Regions from separate parts of the Pectobacterium odoriferum genome, predicted to be linked through region 2. Evidence: predicted binding sites of a transcription regulator. Region 2 holds the regulator's gene; the other holds the start of a gene.
The links. Region 2 encodes Fur, which represses iron uptake genes when iron is present. Its sites were predicted from a motif close to ATAATAATGAGAACNACTATCAA; they were not measured.

Region 1 (7,948 bases), 670 kb from region 2:
AGATTTTCTGCAAAAATTCAATCGCCTGTTTAGTATTTTTTCCCCCTTTTAAGACATACCAGCTCGATCCCCCCTGATTGGATGCATGTACCGCGTTGTCGATATTCAACCGTGGGATCGGCGCAACACGCCATTTTCCTTTCTGATCTTCGGCACTTTTAATGGAGCCAATTACCCACACGCCGGACACCACACTCGCCGATTTCCCAGCATTAAAACTACCGACAAAACTCGACCAGCCAGAGATAGGGCGCGCAATTTTCGCGTCATTAATCGCCTTAATCGTTTTTAATGTTTCTTTCAGTGCATTGTTTTTGGTGAGATTGAGCTGCCCTTGATTATCGAAGAACCACTCTCCACCGGACTGCATCATAATATGGGGAAGAACCACATCATTCATATCGTAGGTCAGCATATCAACACCGGTTTTCGCTTTTACCTGCTTACCGATTTCAATATATTTATCCCAGGTAATGTTCACCATATCGCTCTCTTTATATCCGGCTGCTTCCAGATAATCGAGTCGATAGAACATTCCCGCAACGCCGGAATCAAAGGGAACACCGTATACCTTATTCCCTACCGTCATCACTTTCGTTTTATAAGGCGCAAACTGACTATAATCGATGGCATCCTGCAATGGGATAAACGAATCAGGATAAGCCTGAAGGTATTTCTGCGCATTATAATCTTCAATAAGAACAATATCAGGCAGCGCATTTTTAACACCCGAAGCCAACATCGTATTTAGTTTCTGCTCAATATCTTCTTTACCTGAGTCGATCACTTTCAGACTAAAACTTGGATCGGCTTTTTTATATATCGACGATGCCTCATGCATTGCCGCGACATTGAAGTTAGGATCCCAGGCCCACACGGTGACTTCAGCAGCCAGGCTGTGACTCGATAAGCCCAGCGTGAGGAATGAAACTGCAAATAGGGTAGATACTTTATTCTTGATCTTCATCAGAGCAGTCCTTCTTTACTTTTTGTAAAGAGAGAATATGAGTTACTGCATAATGAAGCAACGAGTTACACCGCTTACATTCTTTAATCCAGTGATACGGCTCACACAACAAGGAGAGAAATAACTAAATATTCGATCTAAATACAAAAAATTTAGGAAAATTTTCCTTAGAAAAAACCCATATCCGATCGATAAAATAGACTAAAAACCAACCTAAAAAAAACCCACTACATTGAAATTTAAGCAAAAAATAAATAATAAGAAAGTAAATAAAAAGTTTACCCCGATAGTATTAACCATCATCACACCGCCATCACGGTATTACCCAAAAATGAAAACGCTACCACGGAAAATCAAGCGGCACACGTAGATGCCCGTGTGCCATAAAATACACTGACGCCTAGGCAAACCAGCCGCGAATGATCGCGTGCTGTAATAGCATGATGGTCTTGCCGTCTTTAATCCGGCCATCGTTCATCATCGCGACGGCTTCGCTGAACGGCAGCTCCAGCACCTCGATATCTTCATCTTCCACGCCGCCGCCCGGATTATCCCGCAACGACTCATCGTATTCGGCGGCGAAAAAGTACACGCGTTCCGTCACGCTGCCCGGCGACATGTAGGCATAGAACAGCTTTTCCACATTTCCGATCGCATAGCCGGTTTCTTCAATTGCTTCGTTACGGATACATTCTTCGGGCGAATGGTCGTCCAGCAAACCCGCGCAGGTTTCCAGCAGCATGCCGCTTTCGTTACCGTTGACGTAGGTGGGAATGCGGAATTGTCGTGTCAAAATCACCGTGCCTTTCGCTCGGTTGTACAGCAGAATCGTCGCGCCATCACCACGGTCGTAAACTTCGCGAACCTGACGAACGATGCCGCCATTATTTCTTTTTAAATCAAAAGTATATTTATTCAGAATGTACCAATTATCGGATAGCAGCTTCTTTTCGACGATATCAATGGGAGACGACATGCAAACACCTCAGTGATCGATGTGGAGGGAAGGCTCGTTTATATAACAACGTGAATTCATCATATCCCCTTTTAACCACGGCATAAACGGATAAGAAAGCAGGTATTAAACGAAATTCATGGCGAAAAAATAGATTAACCCCATGATTTATATGATTTACTCCTATTACGACTATTCCGCTCTTTTTGTCCCTCTGTCGTTTATCGACTATGCTATACCTTAAATCAGTCACGTTTCAGGAAGTCGTGCTGCGCTTTCGTTTGTCCCATCACCACCGTCCATTCTCATGACGCGCTACCGCAACCGCCTTCCATGATTCACTCGAATTCAATACCGCATCACTTCTTAAACCACATCATCGAGGTAGACAACATGAGCCATTTCATTTTCTCTTCACCTAGAAAATATGTTCAGGGTCGCGGCGTGCTGGATGAACTGGGTGAACAACTCAAGCCACTGGGAACGAAAGCATTTCTGATGGCGGACGGCATTGTTTGGGACATTATCGGCCAGCGCGTTGATGCGTCTCTCAAACAGGCAAGCATCGGCCACCATTACGAGCGTTTTAACGGTGAGGCATCCAGCAACGAAATCACCCGCCTTGCTAAGCTGGCGCGCGATGCGGGCACAAACATTGTCGTCGGATTAGGGGGGGTAAAACGCTGGATACCGCGAAAGCTGTCGCCGATGAGCTGAAACACAATGTCACTATCGTCCCAACGGTGGCGTCAACGGATGCGCCGTGCAGCGCACTGTCCGTCATCTACACCGACGAAGGCGTGTTTGAGTCCTACCGCTTTTACGATAAGAACCCCGATCTGGTGCTAGTCGATACCGCCGTGTGTGCGCAGGCTCCCGCACGCCTGTTCGCTTCCGGCATTGCCGATGGCCTGGCAACCTTTGTCGAAGCACAGGCGGTTCTGCGCTCTCACGCACTTTCCATGCTAGGTGGTAGGCCTACGCTAGCGGGCATAGCGATTGCCGAAACCTGCGAAAAAACGCTGCTAACCTACGGCTACAGTGCTTACAAAGCGGTAGAAAAAGGTGCGGTGACGCCAGCGGTAGAATCCGTGGTGGAAGCCAACACGCTGCTTTCCGGCCTGGGCTTCGAGAATGGCGGACTGGCGGGTGCTCACGCTATTCACAACGGCTTTACCGCGATCAAGGGCGACATTCACCACCTCACCCACGGGGAAAAAGTCGCCTACGGCACGCTGACACATATGGTGTTGGAGCAACGTCCTGACGAGGAAATCGCACGCTACATTCGTTTCTATCGCGCGATTAACATGCCCACGTTGCTAAAAGATCTGCATCTGGAAAATGAGTCGTTTGAAAATCTGGTCAAAGTGGGTGAACTGGCATGCAGTGATGCCGATACCTTGAAAAATCTGGATAGCAGTTTAACAGCCGAAGATGTCGCCCACGCCATTGTCGCCGTCGATGCATTCAGTAAAACGATTAATTAATCGCAACCGCGCTAAAAAGCCCGACTCCAGCGAGATCCATGCAATGGAGCCGGGCTTGATATAACAGGCAGGATAACGGCATACTCTCTCGACCCTGAGCCATCGAATGACGAAACGTCCTCGCCTTATCGCGCTATCGGATACGCTGACGCTTGCCCTTTTCGGGACGATCGTGCTGGCATTAGGAATGGGGCTGGGCGCTTTTTGTATACGCCGATACTGCCCGTGATACTGGAAGAAGGCAGCTTCGCTTTCGGTCAGCTTTCCTATATTGCCAGCGCAAATTACGCCGGTTATCTGTTCGGCAGTCTGTTCTTCTCTTTCAACCGTCGCGCCTCAACCTCTCAACCGCTGTTCCTGCTGTTTATCGCCGCGGCCGCAACGGGCGTTTTGCTCTTCGCAATGGCACTGAGCACTCATACTACGCTGGTCATGATCATTCGCTTCATTGCAGGGATCGCCAGTGCGGCGATGATGATCTTCGGTTCTTTGACTATTTTGCACCACACAAAGCATCCCCGTGTGATCGCTTCGCTCTATGCTGGGGTTGGCGCAGGAATCGTTCTATGGGCCGCCAACCGCAGGGGAACCTTGCCCTGCCTGACGGCAAACCTGCTGATTCAGGGAAGCTGCGTCCTGTTGACGCTATTCAGCCACTCCCCCGTGGCATTGATATTCAGTTGTCTCGGCTTTGGTGCTACTTTTATGGGAACCACCTCGCTGGTGATGCCCTTAGCCAAACGGCTACGCGCGCCACACTGCATCAACCTGCTTGGGCTGGTGACGCTCACTTACGGCATAGGTCAGATTCTTGGCCCACTGCTCACCAGCGCCCTGACGAATACCAACGCTGTCGCGCCAGCGATCCTGTGTAGCGCAGCAGCACTTTTCATCGCGGCAGGGCTCTGCTTCCCCTACCGTCGACCACTACCCTAATCCCGGAGAATCTATGCCGTACGTCAACATCAAAATCACCAATGAAGGTGTCACCGCTGAACAAAAGCGTCAGTTGATTGAAGGCGTCACCCAGTTGCTGGTCGATGTACTAAATAAGAACCCGAAAACCACCGTGGTCGTGATTGATGAAGTTGAAACGGACAACTGGGGGATCGGCGGCGTGCCAGTGACGGAGTTGAGGAAGGCCAGTAAATAGTGAAACGGTGCCACTTGGGTGGCACCAGAATTATATCCCCAACATCGTATCAATCAGCAGATACATATTCAGGGAAACCACCAGCACTACAATGAGTTGACCGATGCGCTGTACCCATTTTCCGTTCACCATCGTTCCCATTAATTCACGGTTACCGGTGAAGGACAGCAAGGGAACCAGCGCCAGCGCAATCCCGAAGCTCAGCACCACCTGGCTCAATACCAGCACGCGCGTCGGATCCATACCGGACAGAATCACGATAAACGATGGCAACATTGTCACCGTGCGGCGTACCCAGAGTGGAATATGGAAACGCACGAATCCTTGCATCACCACCTGCCCCGCCAGCGTGCCGACAACGGTAGAAGACAGACCCGCCGCCACCAGACTCAGACCGAAAATGATCGCGGCGGCTTTACCCAGCAGCGGCTCCAGCGTGAGGTAGGCTTTATCCAGATCGGCAATATCCTGATTGCCGCTGAAATGGAACGCCGCCGCAGCCGTTGCCATCATCGCCAGATTGACGAATCCGGCGATGGTCATCGCAATCGCGACATCGACTTTCGTTGCCGAATAACGCTCGGCACGGGTGTGGTTGCCCTCATGCTGCGTCAGGGAAGAGTGCAGGTAAATCACATGCGGCATAATGGTCGCCCCCAACACACCGGCGGCCAGCAACACGGCATCGGAGGTCGGCAGACTCGGGATTGCCATGCCTTTGGCTAACGCGGACAGCTCAGGCTGGGAAAAGACCAGTTCAACAATATACGCCGCCGCCACAAACAGCAGCAGGCCGCCAATGACCATCTCCAGCGGCTTTTGACCGCGCTGTTGCAGCATGAGAATCAGGAAGGTGGCAATGGCAGTGAGGATCGCGCCTTCCAGCAGTGACACGCCCAATAGCAGCTTGAAACCAATCGCCGCACCGATAAATTCGGCCAGATCGGTCGCCATCGCAATAATTTCGGCCTGCACCCAATACGCCCAAACGGCCGGACGCGGAAAGCGATCGCGGATATGTTCCGCCAGGTTCTTACCCGTTGCGATCCCCAATTTAGCGGACAGCAGTTGGATCAGCATCGCCATCAGGTTCGCCCACACCACCACCCACAGCAGCGTATAACCATAGGCCGCACCGGACTGGATGTTAGTGGCAAAGTTACCCGGATCGATATAACCAATCGCCGCGATAAACGCCGGGCCCATCAGAGAAAGTTTGACCTTCCTTGATGTGCGGCTTGTTGACTCAATAACACGGCTACCCGGCATAGTATGACCCTTCTAACACTGGTGTCTTATTACTTTCACAAAAATGATAATGATTATCAAGTGCATTTAGAGTGGTAATACCAATTCTTTTGATAGCTAATGATGATGAGTCATTCAAAACCTAAAAAACATCTTTTTTATCAAACAAATCTTAACAAAATGTACACTAAATAATTCAGTATGACGGGGGATACAAACAAAAAACCCCATGCGGTGGGCACGGGGTTCGGAATAAAGCTACGTTGTAAATAGGGTGCGTGTATCAGTCTTGTGCTTTTGATACCGCAACCATCGCCGGACGCAGCAAACGGCCGTTCAGCGTATAACCTTTTTGCATGACCATCATGACATGGTTCGGCTGGTGATCGGCCGAAGGTAACATCGTCATCGCCTGATGCACTTCTGGGTTAAACGGTACGCCCACATCACCCACAACCTCGATGCCAAATTTACGCACGGCATCCAACAACGATTTCAGCGTCAGTTCAACACCTTCAATCATTGCAGCCAGTGATTCATTGGCCTTGTCCGCCGTATCCAGCGCACGCTCCAGATTGTCGATAACTGGCAGCATTTCGCTGGCAAATTTTTCTACCGCAAATTTATGCGCTTTCTCAACATCCATTTCCGCACGGCGGCGAATGTTATCGGCTTCAGCACGGACGCGAAGCATATTGTCACGTTCACGCTGTTGCAGTTCGCTCAACTGGGTTTCCAGTTCGGCGATGCGCGCATCACGCGGGTCAGCTACGTCTGCCGTCTCTGGCGTGGCATCCGCTTGCTGCCCTTTTGCTGCTTCCTTTTGATCCAAGACTTGCTCGTCAGGCGTTTTCTGTTCTTTACTACTCATGAAATTCTCCGCGGTTTAGCATTAATCTCGCTAGTTGCTTATTATGGGGATCAAAATCGGGGATTCAAGGGAACCAGTCACATATTGGTTCCCGCTGCTGCCGATACACCACGCTGAGGACAAAAACAGCAATGAACACACCGCTTACAATGAACAGGCCGTTTAATTGTATTGGCATTGTCGGCCATCCGCGCCACCCAACGGCGCTGGCAACGCATGAGATGCTTTATCACTGGCTCACCGACAAAGGTTACTCGGTTCTGATCGAGCAACAGATCGCCCGCGAACTGAATCTGAAAGACGCACCGACCGGTAGCCTTGCCGATATCGGCCAGCAGGCGGATTTGGCGGTTGTCGTCGGCGGTGACGGCAATATGCTCGGCGCAGCACGCGTGCTGTCGCGCTATGACATCAAGGTGATCGGCGTAAACCGTGGCAATCTCGGCTTTTTAACCGATCTCGATCCTGACCATGCGCAGCAGCAGCTTTCTGACGTGCTTGATGGTCATTACCTGAGCGAGCAGCGCTTCATGCTGGAAGCGCACGTTTGCCGCGTAAACCAGCCCGACAGCATCAGTACCGCCATTAACGAAGTGGTGCTTCACCCCGGGAAAGTCGCACATATGATTGAATTTGAAGTCTATATTGACGACAAATTCGCCTTTTCTCAGCGTTCAGACGGCCTGATTATCGCCACCCCCACAGGCTCAACCGCCTATTCTCTTTCCGCTGGCGGCCCGATTCTGACGCCGTCGTTGGATGCGATTGCGCTGGTGCCTATGTTCCCGCATACGCTGTCCGCCCGCCCGCTGGTTATCAACAGCAGCAGCACGATTCGGCTGAAATTTTCCTGCATCACCAACGATCTGGAGATCAGCTGTGACAGCCAGATTGCACTGCCAGTGCAAGAGGGCGAAGAAGTACTGATTCGCCGCAGCGAACATTACCTGAATCTGATTCATCCAAAAAATTACAGCTATTTCAATACACTAAGTTCAAAACTCGGCTGGTCAAAAAAATTATTCTAAAATTCTATTCAGCTACTTTACTGTATATAAAACCAGTTTATACTGTATGTAATCACAGGTGATTACATACAGAGGTTTATCATGCTGGCGCAACTCACTATCAGTAACTTCGCTATCGTGCGCGAATTAGAAATCGATTTTCAGTCAGGGATGAGCGTTATCACCGGGGAAACCGGTGCGGGGAAATCGATTGCGATTGATGCCCTCGGTTTATGTCTGGGAAATCGTTCTGACGC
Region 2 (7,948 bases):
GCGTGGGTTTGCGGATAAAAGCAGGGTCATGCGTGCCTTTCTTTAGCACATTCAGCCACGGACCTTCGAGATGCAGCCCAAGCGCCTGATGCTGATTCTGTGCCAGCCAGTCTCTCATCACGCTGATGCTGTGCTTCATAAATACATCACTGGAGGTAATCAGCGTAGGTAAAAAACTGGTACAGCCTGAACGCTCGTTTGCCTGCTGCATGATCTCCAATGTCTTGACGGAAATCGTGTCCAGCGAGTCGTTAAACTGCACGCCACCGCAGCCGTTCAACTGGAGATCGATAAACCCCGGGGCGAGGAATGCACCGCCTAGGTCGTGTTGTTCAATGCCAGCAGGAAGTTCGGCAAGTGGGCAGATTCGTTCGATCAGCCCATCGGCAATCACGACGGCGTGATTATCCAGAATCTGATGGCCGGTGAAAATCCGGCTATGGGTTAACGCGTACATCATCGACTCCCGCATCGGTTAGAGATTTTTCATACTTTCCGTTTCTAATTCACGGAAGTATTTAACGGTTTTTACCTTCAGCTCCATTGTTGAAGGCTCGTCACAAACCATAATGGCTTTGGCGTGAAGTTGCAGGCAACTGATGGTCCACATATGGTTAACATTGCCTTCTACCGCAGCCTGTAGTGCCTGTGCCTTGTTACGACCGGTCACCAGAATCATCACTTCCTCGGCATCCAGCAGCGTACCGACGCCCACGGTTAGGGCAAATTTAGGCACCAGACTGACGTCCCCGCCGAAGAAACGGGAATTCGCGATGCGGGTTTCTTCCGTCAGCGTTTTAATACGGGTGCGGGAAGCCAGAGAGGAGGCGGGCTCATTGAAGGCGATATGTCCGTCATTGCCCACGCCGCCCATGAAAAGATGAATTTTCCCGTAGGACTTTATTTTCTCTTCATAGCGGCGACATTCTGCTGTGATGTCTTCTGCGTTGCCGTTCAACAGGTTAATGTTTTCACGTGGAATATCAACGTGATTGAAAAAATTCTGATGCATGAAGGTATGATAGCTTTCTGGGTGATCGGTCGGCAGACCGACATATTCATCCATATTGAAGGTGATGACGTGTTTGAAGCTCACCAGTCCCGCCTTGTGCATGGCGACCAGCGATTTGTAGGCCTCCAGAGGCGAACTGCCTGTCGGCAATCCCAGAATAAAAGGGCGACCTGCACTGGGCTTGAAAGCGTTAATTTTCTCAACGATGTGGCGGGCGGCCCATTTTCCGACGTCGGCGGCGTTGGTTAAAGGAATGAGTCTCATCAGCGCTCTCCTGATTTTTAGTGGAATTAAATATGTTATTGCGTAAATCGCGCCAGCGGCGCGTTTTGTATATGCATTAAAATTAGTCTACTCCGTTTTTTTTAATCTTGAAATAAGTTAGGGTTTTATTCAGGTATAAACTTTTTGTATGCAGTTTTTTGGTGATTTTTATCACATAATTACGGGGTTTAATTTGTGTAGCGAATTATTTTTCTTACACTCCCCCTAAGAACCACCGCTGCCACATTTTTTCGACAATGGCATTTTTCGACAGCGACGTTCTTCGGCAGTGAAATTTATTGGCAGGTTTGTTTGCCCCACAACATTTCATTACCTCGCAAAGGTAAGAGAGGAAAAAGTGAGTACTCTGAGCTATTTACAAAAAGTCGGTCGGGCATTGATGGTGCCTGTCGCGACGCTGCCTGCTGCCGCTATTCTGATGGGGATAGGTTACTGGATTGATCCGGTTGGCTGGGGAAGCGAGAACGCGTTGGCGGCACTCCTCATCAAATCAGGTGAGGCGATTATCGGGCATATGGCGGTGCTGTTTGCCGTCGGTGTCGCGTATGGTATGTCGAAAGATAAAGATGGTGCGGCGGCATTGACCGGTTTTGTCGGTTATCTGGTGCTGACCACGCTGTGTTCGCCGGCCGTTGTTGCCATGATCCAACGGATCCCTGTTGAACAGATACCTGCTGCATTTGGCAAGATTGAAAACCAGTTCATCGGGATTCTGGTCGGTGTCATGTCCGCCGAACTGTATAACCGCTTCAGTCAGGTTGAGTTGCCCAAGGCGCTGTCGTTCTTCAGCGGACGCCGCCTGGTGCCGATTCTGGTTTCTTTCCTGATGATTCTGGTCGCGTTCATTTTAATGTACATCTGGCCGGTGATTTACAATGCGCTGGTATCGTTCGGTGAACACATTCAGCAGTTGGGTTCGGTTGGCGCAGGGGTTTATGCCTTCTTTAACCGCTTGCTGATTCCTGTTGGATTGCACCATGCGCTGAATTCTGTGTTCTGGTTTGATGTCGCGGGTATCAACGATATTCCTAACTTCCTTGCTGGACAACAGTCTATCGACTCTGGCAAAGCTGTCGTGGGGATCACCGGACGTTATCAAGCGGGCTTCTTCCCGATTATGATGTTCGGCCTGCCGGGAGCTGCGTTGGCGATTTATCATTGCGCGCGCCCTGAAAACAAAAGCAAAGTGGCCGGGATTATGCTAGCAGCGGCATTTGCCTCCTTCTTTACCGGGATCACCGAGCCGCTGGAATTCTCCTTCATGTTTGTCGCGCCAGTGCTGTATTTCCTGCATGCGCTGCTGACCGGTTTTTCCGTCTTTATCGCGGCCAGCATGCATTGGATTGCCGGATTTGGTTTCAGTGCGGGTCTGGTGGATATGGTGTTGTCCTCACGTAACCCGCTGGCTACTCAGTGGTACATGCTGCTTGCACAGGGACTGGTATTCTTCGTCATTTACTATGTGGTGTTCCGCTTTACCATCACTCGCTTCAATCTGTTAACGCCGGGGCGTGAACTGGCTGTGAGCGGTAGCGAAGCTGATGGCTATGACGTGAGTACGGAATCTTCGGGCGAGAAATCAAGCGATGCAGCTGTGTTAGCGCGAGGCTATTTGCAGGCGCTGGGCGGAAAAGCCAATCTGACGGGCATTGATGCCTGTATCACACGTCTGCGTTTAAACGTGGCTGATTCCTCTCTAGTTGATGATGTACAGGCAAAACGTCTTGGTGCGGCGGGCGTTATTCGTCTGAATAAGCAGAGTGTGCAGATTGTGGTAGGCACACAGGCTGAATCGATAGCGACCGCGCTGAAAGCTGAGTATGAAAAGATATAGTATGACAAGGCGTAATATGACGATGTTGATCGTTTAACGTGGTGTTATACCGATGACATGGATAGGGCGAGATAGCAATCTCGCCCTTTTTTTTCGTTATGAATAATTAAATGAAACTAACGGTTGTTTCCCAGCGTAGCTTGTTGGATCATTGTCGGTTATACGTCGTTTTAGCATTGAGGAATGAAGAATGAGTGAGGCTGAAGCCCGCCCAACCAACTTTATCCGTCAGATTATCGATGAAGATCTGGCGTCCGGTAAGCATGACCATATTCAGACGCGTTTCCCGCCAGAGCCGAACGGCTATCTGCATATTGGGCATGCAAAATCTATTTGCCTGAATTTTGGTATCGCGCGTGACTATCAGGGGCAATGCAACCTGCGTTTTGACGACACCAACCCAGTAAAAGAAGATATCGAATACGTTGAGTCGATCAAACGTGACGTCGAGTGGCTGGGCTTTTCATGGAGCGGCGACGTTCGCTATTCTTCTGATTATTTCGATCAACTGCACGCTTATGCGGTTGAGCTGATCGGTAAAGGGCTGGCTTACGTTGATGAACTGACGCCCGAGCAGATCCGTGAATACCGCGGTACGCTGACGGCACCGGGCAAAAACAGCCCTTACCGCGATCGTACCGTGCAGGAAAACCTGGCGCTGTTTGAAAAAATGCGTAACGGCGGATTTGCGGAAGGTACAGCCTGTCTGCGTGCAAAAATCGATATGGCATCGTCCTTTATCGTGATGCGCGATCCGGTGTTGTACCGTATTAAATTTGCCGATCATCACCAGACGGGCAACAAGTGGTGCATCTATCCGATGTATGACTTCACCCACTGCATTTCCGATGCGTTGGAAGGGATCACGCATTCGCTGTGTACGCTGGAATTCCAGGACAACCGCCGTCTGTATGACTGGGTGCTGGATAACATCACCATTCCTTGTCACCCGCGTCAGTACGAGTTCTCCCGCCTTAATCTCGAATACGCGATTATGTCCAAGCGTAAGCTGAATCAGCTGGTTGTGGAAAACGTCGTTGAAGGATGGGACGATCCGCGTATGCCGACCATCTCTGGTTTACGCCGTCGTGGTTACAGCGCGTCATCTATCCGTGAGTTCTGTGTGCGCATTGGCGTAACGAAGCAGGACAACAACGTGGAAATGGCCGCGCTTGAGTCCTGTATCCGTGACGATCTGAATGAGAATGCTCCGCGTGCAATGGCCGTGTTGGATCCGGTCAAAGTCGTGATTGAGAATCTGCCCGCCGAGCATGAAGAGTTTGTCGCGATGCCAAACCATCCGAACAAGCCGGAAATGGGCTCACGTCAGGTCGCATTTAGCCGCGAAGTTTACATCGATCGCGCCGACTTCCGTGAAGAAGCCAACAAACAATACAAGCGTCTGGTGCTGGGTAAAGAAGTGCGTCTGCGTAATGCCTATGTGATCAAAGCAGAGCGCATTGAGAAAGATGAGCAGGGCACCATCACCACGATTTACTGTAGCTATGATGCGGAAACGCTGAGCAAAGATCCGGCTGACGGCCGTAAAGTGAAAGGCGTTATCCACTGGGTTTCTGCGGCACACGCGGTACCAGCAGAATTCCGCTTGTACGATCGCCTGTTCAGTGTGGCCAATCCGGGGGCGGCGGACGACTTCCTGTCGACGATTAATCCAGACTCACTGAAAATTACGCAAGGTTTTGTGGAAGCGAGTCTGGCGCAGGCGGAAGTAGAGAAAGCGTATCAGTTTGAGCGTGAAGGCTATTTCTGTGCTGACCGTGTTTACTCCAGTGCAGAACATCTGGTGTTTAACCGTACGGTTGGACTGCGAGATACCTGGGTAGGCTAAGGCCACCAGTAGAAGACAAAAATAAAACCGCCTCGGCGGTTTTATTTTTTTATGCGGTCGATTTATCGTGTGGAATCGTGCAGGGTTTCATCCTCTCGGCAATCCCCTTCACTGCAATGCCCATAGAGATACAGACTGTGGTTGGACAGTTTGATGCCGTGTCTTTCTGCGATCTCGCGCTGACGTGCTTCGATATATTCATCGCGGAATTCAATGACTTTGCCACAGTCGAGGCAAATTAAGTGATCGTGATGATGCTGCTGCGTCAATTCAAAGACGGATTTGCCACCTTCGAAGTTATGACGGGTTACGATACCCGCATCATCAAACTGGTTGAGTACGCGATAGACGGTAGCAAGACCAATCTCTTCGCCCATATCAATCAGTTTCTTATATAAATCTTCCGCACTGACGTGATGGCAGACAGGGTCCTGTAACACTTCCAGTATTTTCAGTCTTGGAAGAGTGACTTTCAGGCCGGCCTTCTTTAATGCGGTATTGTTGTCAGTCATGCGGGTTTAATCCTGTTGCTTACTTATCAATGGAGGCTGCCTAGCCTATGACATCGGTCGGCTCAAAAAATGCAAAAGCGTCTCAATTATAGAACCGCGCATACAAAATGAAAACAAGCGAATGTTAACAATATTGTCCCCATTCACACTATTGGTATACAACGCAATTCGTTGTTGATGAATGAGGAAATGATGATGCACGTACAAAGCCGATGGGATTATTGTACAGGTTTACTGATAGAAGTTAAAAAAATGTATCAATTATTATGAAAGGTTTTACCTATCAATGCTATTTTGGCTCTGATAGGGATTATCAGAGCCAAAATGGCTTAGCCAACCAGTTCTTGCAGGTTCAGCTCATCGCTGATCTGTTTCACCCACGTTGTCACGCGTTCGCTGGTCAGTTCAGGCTGACGGTCTTCATCGATAGCCAGGCCGATGAAGTGATTGTCGTCGGCGAGACCTTTAGAAGCTTCAAAGTAATAGCCCTCTGTTGGCCAGTGGCCGACAATCGTCGCGCCGCGAGGCTCAATAATGTCACGGATGGTGCCCATGGCATCACAGAAGTATTCTGCATAATCTTCCTGATCGCCGCAGCCAAACAGGGCAACCAATTTTCCTGTGAAATCCACTTCTTCCAACGACGGGAAGAAGTCATCCCAATCGCACTGAGCTTCACCGTAATACCAGGTTGGAATACCCAGCAGCAGAATATCGAAACCTTCGAGGTCTTCTTTGCTGCTTTTGGCGATGTCATGAACATCAGCAACGTTGGTGCCTAACTGCTGTTGAATCGTTTTGGCGATGTTTTCAGTGTTGCCAGTATCACTGCCAAAGAATATTCCGATGAGTGCCATGAATTGAATAACCTCTTGATTCCTAATGGTATGGTGTAATATTTCACCCACTTATCCGTTAATAGTAACAGACACTCACATCGGGAGAAACTCGTATCGGTAAGGATGCGTAAATCAAGAGCGTATGAAATGCGAAGGTAAGTAAGAAAATGAAAGCATCTCTGCTGATGCTAAATTCCCTATAATGAATAGGGATTATGTTATCGTCTGAGATTATGCGCACATTCCCTTAATACAGTTGCGGCTATTTACTTATAACGGCGTTTCATTTTTTATGAATATGCTTTTTATTTTATGGTTTGTTTCGATTGTAATTAAAAGCAGACTTCTGTTTGTGAGGAATAAAAATCACGGAGCGGTACATTGCTATTCGTGGGAATTAAAATGCGTACAAAAGATAATGTTTTTATAGAATTGAAAACCTGTAACAGTTCGCGGGAATATTCCTAATGAACGGGAATAAGAATTATAACCATTTGCAGCTGAAACGATGCAAGCATGTAAGAAATGGTTTTATTCTTTTGATGTTAAAGAATAAAATTAAATTTCATTCAAATTGCCTTTTCGCCTAATAGCCTATCCATGCCAACGCACGCAGGGCGTGGGCGCGCGGGGCATTTGCGTGCAACGCTATGATTAAAATACTTATATCTATAAAAATAAGTGGGTTTATTCTCAGTATGAAAAATTATATTAAGAAATATAGCGAGAACGCTAAACATTCTCTGTATTTAGCCGATGAGTTAGCGTGATTTTTGAGTTTTCAACTCGGTGAAATGTGAACGCTAGGGAGAAGTGGCTTGTTTCATGGTGTGAATTTTCTGATTCATATCGGTTGATTAGCGATAAAAATCTTTTTAACCATTTTCCTGATTTGGAGTGAGCTATGAAACTTATAAAAAATATTGCCATTAGAACCGCTATGCTATGGGTGCTGGGCATTTTTTGTGTTCTTTGGGGGGCGTATCAATATATACCATGTTCTCTTTTAAAGAGATGACGGCGACCTCGAAAACCAGCACCTTGCTGGTTCAGAACATGAATTTTATCAACCAGGGTAACGATCAATATTTCCGTATGGTAACCCGTCTGGCGCGTGCAGTTGACGCGCGTCGCAGCGGTGATAATGCCACCGCAGATAAAGAGCAAGCTTCTGCACTTGTTGCGCTGGATAAACTGAAATCTGATTTGGTGGCGTTTAATGCTATCGATCATGCGGGTCTGGATGCTGCGCTGGTACAGGCCGTTAGCCGTGACTGGAATAACCTGGTTGTTCAGGGCGTTGAACCGCTTTATCAGAAGGCTGTTGCCAATGCGCTGGATGACTACCAAAATCAGGCTAAAAACGTTGTGCCGCCATTGAGTCGTCAGTTTGGCGCTTCTCTTTCCGCATTCAGTAACGCCAGCGCGGAAAAATTCGATGCCGCAGGTGTTCGTTTTGAACAAATCACCACGATTGGACAGAACATTTTGCTGAGCGGGTTGGTTATCGGCCTGATCATGCTGTTCCTGACCGACCGCTATCTGGTGGTGTGTCTGGTTCGTCCGTTAAACGATCTGCGCTATCACTTTAGCGTGATTGCTTCCGGCCACCTGGGC

Region 1: a site for Fur is predicted at 5,872-5,894, ahead of EO763_RS03860 (Nramp family divalent metal transporter). Genes of this name have one in related genera too.

The regions. Positions count from the first base shown of each region.
Region 1 covers NZ_CP034938.1:858,508-866,455, reverse strand. Annotated here, with positions in the region: gene EO763_RS03885 (ABC transporter substrate-binding protein) at 1-967, opposite strand, end outside; gene nudK (GDP-mannose pyrophosphatase NudK) at 1,368-1,943, opposite strand; partial or broken gene EO763_RS03875 (glycerol dehydrogenase) at 2,316-3,412, shown strand; partial or broken gene EO763_RS03870 (YbfB/YjiJ family MFS transporter) at 3,519-4,348, shown strand; gene EO763_RS03865 (2-hydroxymuconate tautomerase family protein) at 4,362-4,565, shown strand; gene EO763_RS03860 (Nramp family divalent metal transporter) at 4,596-5,834, opposite strand; gene grpE (nucleotide exchange factor GrpE) at 6,097-6,684, opposite strand; gene nadK (NAD(+) kinase) at 6,834-7,712, shown strand; gene recN (DNA repair protein RecN) at 7,794-7,948, shown strand, end outside.
Region 2 covers NZ_CP034938.1:1,531,962-1,539,909, forward strand. Annotated here, with positions in the region: gene nagA (N-acetylglucosamine-6-phosphate deacetylase) at 1-457, opposite strand, end outside; gene nagB (glucosamine-6-phosphate deaminase) at 476-1,276, opposite strand; gene nagE (N-acetylglucosamine-specific PTS transporter subunit IIBC) at 1,635-3,131, shown strand; gene glnS (glutamine--tRNA ligase) at 3,322-4,980, shown strand; gene fur (ferric iron uptake transcriptional regulator) at 5,043-5,492, opposite strand; gene fldA (flavodoxin FldA) at 5,822-6,349, opposite strand; partial or broken gene EO763_RS23755 (methyl-accepting chemotaxis protein) at 7,236-7,948, shown strand, end outside.